DNA from 2 places in the Cellvibrio sp. 25HG11W-0 genome. Region 2 is predicted to be linked to the other one. Evidence: predicted binding sites of a transcription regulator. Region 2 holds the regulator's gene; the other holds the start of a gene.

Region 1 (3,420 bases), 870 kb from region 2:
GAGTCACTTAGCCGAACACGCCCTTAAAGAAAAAGAAGAACAGAATCGATAAGCCAGCACCGGCAGGGAGAGTGATAATCCAAGAGGCGAAGATACTGCCGATTACGCTCAAATTCAGGGCGCCAATACCACGCGCTAAGCCTACCCCTAATACTGCACCCACTAAGGTGTGCGTAGTAGAAACAGGCAAGCCAATGCCTGAGGCAATAACTACGGTAGCCGCCGCCGCCATTTCTGCCGCAAAGCCACGGCTAGGTGTCAGTTCGGTAATCTTTTTACCAATAGTTACCATTACTTTATAGCCATAGGTGGCGAGGCCAACCACTATACCGGCGCCGCCGAGTAACAAAATCCAGGGTTCTACGGCTGATTGTGCCGTAACCGCGCCGGACTTGATCACGCCAATAACCGCCGCCATTGGTCCCACCGCGTTGGCAACGTCATTCGAGCCGTGGGCGAAGGCCATGGCACAGGCGGTAAACACCATTAATACTGCAAAGACGCGCTCCACAGAGGAGAAACGATTGCCTTTATCGGCGACCTTGTCTTGGCTGATGCGGCTGAGTAAATACATGCCTACTCCCGCCACTACCACACCTACAGCAGTCGCAATTATCATGGCTTCCCCAAAGTTGAAGCTGATACCGTGTTCCTTAAGGACGAATTTTAAGCCTTTGAGGATGGTTACCATGGCGAGGAAAAAGCCCACCGCAAACATATAAAAGGGGATGTAGCGCTTGGCGTTGCTGAAGGGGTCTTCGGTATTCAGGATTAGGTGTTGGACTGAGCGGAAGATCCAAAAGGAGATGAAACCTGCGATGAGCGGTGAGGTAACCCAGCTAGCAACTATGGTCCAAACCATGCTCCAGTGTACCGCATCAGCGGAAATGCCCACTGCAGCGAAGCCGATAATGGCACCGACGATGGAGTGGGTGGTGGATACGGGCCAGCCGAGTATGCTGGCGATGAGTAGCCAGGTGCCTGCCGCTAGGAGTGAGGCGAGCATACCGTAGACAAATAAATCGGGCCGGTCGGCCATTACCGCTGGGTCTACTATGCCGCTGCGAATGGTTTCTGTGACCTGGCCGCCAGCAAGGTAGGCGCCTAAAAATTCGAACACCATAGCGACTATAATCGCCTGTTTCATGGTCAGTGCGCGTGAGCCCACTGAGGTGCCCATGGCGTTGGCCACATCATTGGCACCAATACCCCAAGCCATAAACAGGCCAAAAACACAGGCCATAATAAACAGCACGTGGCCGTATTCAGCAAATAAAGTCATTTTCTATACCCCAGATTTTCAGTAATTATTGTGCGAGCAAGAGTTGCAAGCGGCCACCGACGTCGTGGGCACGGTTCGCCAAATCACCAATCCAGTCAATAATGTTGTAAAGAAACATCACGTCTACGGGGGGCAATTGTGCCTCCAACGCAAACAGTGAGGTGCGTACGCCAATTTCCAGTTGGTCAGCTTTCTCTTCTAGCTCATCCAGTTCTTGAATCATGTTCTCCACCACGGTCAACTCGCGTCCGCTAAAGCCAGTTTCCAACAGCTCGTCGAGTTCGTTAATGGCGGTGAGAGCCTGCTCTGCGGCGGCAACACTGGCGCGCACAAAGCCGAGCATCTGCTCTTTCATACTCGCGGGGATGGTCATTTTGCGACCCATCATGATGCCCGCAATATCTTTAGCGCGATTGGGAATGCGGTCCTGCATCGTGAGCAGTTCGAGCAAGTCGGTGCGCGGTACCGGTAGGAATAAGCTTTTGGGCAAGTGCAGGCGCAGTTGCTTTTTAATCTCATCGGCTTCGTGCTCATACTGCACAACTTGTTTATGGATCAGGTGTGCTTTCTCCCAGTCGTTGTCGGTGACTGCATCAAAAAAGCTGACCAGTTCGGTGGCGGCTTTTACTGCCGCAGCCATATGTTCTTGCATGGGCTTTATAGGTGAACGGCCGAACAGATTGGATAGGTTTGCAAAAGGCATAGGAGCCCCTCCGATTAAAAGTGTGCGCAGTATAAAAACTAATGTCGCTCAGGTCACGCAGCTTTATTACATTTTTATGACGGCTTTATAGTGCAATTTAGATGTCTTTTTGCTAGGAATAAGCACCGAAAAAGCAGAAGCTAGAGCTTAAGTTGCTGAAATTAAACGTTTTAAGCTTAGCAGTTGTCCCTTGTTCTGGTCTGAATTAAGGGAATCCTCGGCCAATAGGCAGATTCTTTAGCAGAGAGCCGCTACAATTCTGCGACGAGATTGCTGAGCGAGTCATTGTGTTTGCCGCCGTAAGGTATGTTTAGCCGCACTGAATCAATACAAGATCAACACCTAACTACATAATAGGAATTAAAGAATGGCGCAGATTTTGGACCGAGTGTTGGATTTACGCGGCTTAATCAGCGATTTGGTCGCCGATGGCCGCTTAACCCAGGGCGACGCCAATGTCATGCTCGGTGCTTCGCGCAGCCGCGAACAAGCCATCATGCACCCGCTTAGTTACATTGCCACGCAAAGCCTCGACGACATCAAGCGCCCCGGTAAAACCCTGGACGCCGATGTGCTCACCGAGTGGCTGGCAAACAAAGCGCGCCTGCCGCTGTTTCACATAGACCCCATGAAAATTGATGTTGCCAAAGCCACCGAGGTGATGAGTTACGCCTTCGCCAAGCGCCACGGCATACTCTGTGTGCAAGTTAATGCCGACTATGTGGTCATCGCCTGCACCCAGCCGTTTATGGAAGGTTGGGAGCCGCAAGTAGAGCAGGTGGCGCGGCGCAAAGTGAAGCGCGTTATCGCCAACCCCGCCGACATCGAGCGTTTCATGGTGGAGTTTTACACCTTGGCGCGCTCGGTATCCGGTGCCAGCGGTGCTTCAGCCGCATCGGCAGTGACTAACTTTGAGCAGCTGGTAGAACTGGGTAAATCCACCGACCCAGATGCCAACGATCAACACATCGTTAAGATTGTCGATTGGCTTTTGCAATACGCCTACGACCAGCGCGCCAGCGATATCCACATTGAGCCGCGCCGAGAAGTGGGGCGTATTCGCTTCCGCATCGACGGTGTTCTGCACTATGTGTACGAGTTGCCCGCCAATGTTGCTACCGCTGTTACCAGTCGGTTTAAGGTCTTGGCGCGCATGGATATTGCGGAAAAGCGCAAGCCGCAAGATGGTCGTATAAAAACTCGTCGCAGCGATGGCAGCGAAGTTGAGTTGCGAATGTCGACCCTGCCCACCGCCTTTGGTGAAAAGCTGGTGATGCGGATTTTCGACCCCGAAGTATTGCTGCGCAGCTTCACTGACTTGGGCTTGGTGGGCGACGACTTCACCCGCTGGCGCGCCATGCTTGACCGTCCCAATGGCATTGTCTTGGTCACGGGCCCGACTGGCTCGGGTAAAACCACCACGCTTTATTCTTCG
Region 2 (3,420 bases):
TGTGGCTCGCCGCCAAGGGCATGCCTAGCCTAAAAAACTTGATCATCTTCACCCTTGGGGTAGTGGTGATGCGCTCCGCGGGCTGTGTCATCAACGACTTTGCCGATCGCAAGATCGACGGTCACGTGCAGCGCACCCAACATCGCCCACTGGCGACAGGCGCGGTAAGCAGCCGCGAAGCCCTCGGTTTATTTGCGGGCCTGTGCCTCTTAGCATTTGGCTTAGTGCTCTTTACCGACCCCTTTACGATCAAGCTCTCCGTCGGCGGCCTAATACTCGCCTTCTGCTATCCCTTTATGAAACGCCACACGCACCTGCCGCAAATGGTGCTCGGCGCCGCGTTTGCCTGGGGCATCCCCATGGCCTACGCTGCGGAAGCAGGCATGCTCGATCAACGGGTTTGGCTGGTGTACTTAGCCGTAGTGCTCTGGACAGTGGTATACGACACCTTTTACGCCATGGTAGACCGCGACGACGACCTCAAAATTGGCGTTAAATCCACCGCGATTCTCTTTGGCGAACAGGATCGTTTCATCACTGGCGTACTCCAACTCATGACCCTTTACACCTTAGTGTTAGTAGGTGATCGCTTTGAGCTAGGCGCTTATTACTACTGGAGTTTGGTTGCTGTCGCAGGCCTTTTTGGCTACCAACAATGGCTAATTCGCTTTCGAGTACGAGCCGCCTGTTTTAAGGCATTTCTGCACAATAACTGGGTAGGCTTTATTGTTTTTGTAGGAATTGTCACTGACTATGCGCTGCGATAGGGCTTATTGCTAAACACGCGACCAAGACAAATTATCTTTCTGTCATAAATGTGTAACACTTAGCTTATTTAATAAGCTGCAACAATAGCGTCACATACCGTGTACGCGCCCGTGGTTATTTCAGGCAGAAACGATATGACAGGCCGTAAAATTCTGATAGTTGATGATGAATCCGCAATTCGCGATATGTTGCGTGTCGCCTTGGAGATGGCCGAATATCAGGTCACCGAAGCCAGCAATGCACAGGATGCCCATAGCATCATCGTCGACAACAAACCCGATTTGATCTTGCTCGACTGGATGATGCCCGGCACCAGCGGTATAGAACTAGCGCGCCGCTTAAAGCGCGATGAAGTGACTGCTGATATCCCGATCATCATGCTCACCGCCAAAGGCGAAGAAGACAACAAAATCCAAGGTTTAGAAGTAGGTGCCGACGACTACATCACCAAGCCCTTCTCTCCGCGCGAACTCGTCGCACGCCTTAAAGCCGTGCTGCGTCGCGCTGATCCGCAAATCAACTCCGCGCCAATCATAGTACAAGGCCTGTGTCTCGATCCTTCAAGCCACCGCGTCACCATCCATGACCAGTCTGTCGATATGGGCCCCACCGAATATCGCCTACTTGAATTCTTTCTCACCCATCAGGAAAGAGCTTATACTCGCAGCCAACTGTTGGACCATGTCTGGGGCGGCAATGTATATGTCGAAGAGCGCACCGTGGATGTTCATATCCGCCGCTTGCGCAAAGCGCTTACCATTGACGGCCACGAAGACTTGGTGCAAACCGTACGCGGCACAGGCTATAGATTTTCCACTCGCATCGAAGCCTGATTGCTGTCGTAAGATTTTCAGAGGCGTGCAATTTTGCTGTTAAAAGGTTTCAGCGCTGAGCTCAAGCGCATTCTCATTGTTATAGGCACCTGCACTCTGCTCGGCCTCGTCATAGGCCAATTGGCGCTCACACTCTTGCTCGGTTGCGCCATTTACATTGGCGGCATGCTCTGGCAGATGCGCCGCCTTAATCAGTGGCTGCTCACTCAAAACAAAGAAAACCCCCCAGAGGCCAGCGGCATTTGGGGTACGATTTTTGACAATATCTACCAACTGCAACGCCATCAACAGCTTGAGAAAGAAAACCTGCAAGCCGTGATCAACCGCGTGCAGGAAATCAGCTCCGCCTTAAAAGACGGCATCATTATTCTCGACTGGCGCGGCCATTTGGATTTTTGGAACCCCGCTGCGCACCGTATGTTCGCCCTCAATGTAAAAGATCAGGGGCAATCGATTATTAACTTTATTCGCCACCCCAAATTTGTCAGCTATTTTGAAGACGGCAAATATGAAGACCCGCTAGAAATGCCATCACCGCGCTTTCCCTCGCGCTATTTGCAATTACAAATTACCACCTTCGGTAAAAATGAACGGCTCATCGTCGTGCGCGATGTCACCCAATTGCACAACCTAGAAATGATGCGCCAAGACTTCGTGGCCAATGTATCCCACGAATTGCGCACGCCGCTTACCGTCATCAATGGCTATGTCGAAACACTCTCCGACAACAACACCACGCCCAGCTGGAACAAACCGCTGCAACAAATGTTGCAGCAAGCCAAGCGTATGTCACTGCTCATCAATGATTTATTAGTGCTCTCAAAACTAGAGACAACGGAAGCAGGGCACAACCAAAAACCCATTACCATCGAACAACTGCTCACCGTTGTAAAAAGTGAAGCAGAAGTGCTCAGCGCAGAAAAAAATCAAACTCTCAACCTCGTATGCAACAACACCACGCGGCCACTGCTATACCCCGGCAATGAAAAAGAATTGCACAGTGCTTTTTCTAATTTAGTCATCAACGCTATTAAATACACGCCGAACGAAGGCAAGATCAACATCCTGCTCTGGCAGGATCAAAAACACTTTTATATTTCAGTCAGTGACAACGGCCCAGGTATAGACAGCAAACATATTCCGCGCTTAACCGAGCGTTTTTATCGCGTGGATGCCAGCCGTAACAGCAGCACCGGCGGCACCGGCTTAGGCTTAGCAATTGTGAAGCATGTACTCATGCGCCATGAAGCAGAATTAAAAATTACCAGTGAACTGGGGCGCGGCAGTGTATTTATGTGCGTATTCCCACTGCAACAACCCCAGCGCTAAGATGCTTAGCGCAGGTGAATATCCACCTGCAAATCTTTATCAAGGGTAAAACTCGCCTCTTTAAAACTAGGCTGCCCATACTCGCCGCCGTTATTCGAAAAACCGTAACCCTCTGTGGGAATCCCCATAAAACTCTTATCGATCACGCCGTTCTCGTTTTCATCCTGATACAGCTTAATCGCGTAGGTACCTGCGGGTAGGTCGCCAAACTCTACGATCAACTCCCCGCCACTCAACGCCAATTTTTTCGCCGCCACGGTGGGGGTATTAGCATCATAACTTTCTTGCTGATTATGCAAAGCAACCAGCATCACGCCCTTATTAGATTTTATTTTATCGATGTGCAAGCGCAAATCGTGAGCCATAGTCAATTGACTCACCATAAGCGCACTCAACACCGCAACAGACCCTATAAGATTAAGTTTCATTCTATTAATACTCCTTCAGTAGATTAACGAGATACCATCATAAGCCAAGCCACAAACCCAGC

What was found. The regulator PhoB, encoded in region 2, activates phosphate uptake and scavenging genes when phosphate is short. The targets are predictions, from matches to a motif close to TGTCATAAANNTGTAACA.
Region 1: AC0KUT_RS03270 (TIGR00153 family protein) is a predicted target of PhoB. The motif match lies at 2,050-2,067, and genes of this name have one in related genera.

Annotation. Positions count from the first base shown of each region.
Region 1 is NZ_CM174230.1:743,855-747,274, forward strand. It holds gene AC0KUT_RS03265 (inorganic phosphate transporter) at 8-1,282, opposite strand; gene AC0KUT_RS03270 (TIGR00153 family protein) at 1,308-1,985, opposite strand; gene tfpB (type IV pilus assembly ATPase TfpB) at 2,353-3,420, shown strand, end outside.
Region 2 is NZ_CM174230.1:4,771,266-4,774,685, forward strand. It holds gene ubiA (4-hydroxybenzoate octaprenyltransferase) at 1-767, shown strand, start outside; gene phoB (phosphate regulon transcriptional regulator PhoB) at 903-1,601, shown strand; gene phoR (phosphate regulon sensor histidine kinase PhoR) at 1,635-2,930, shown strand; gene AC0KUT_RS20025 (DUF2141 domain-containing protein) at 2,936-3,358, opposite strand.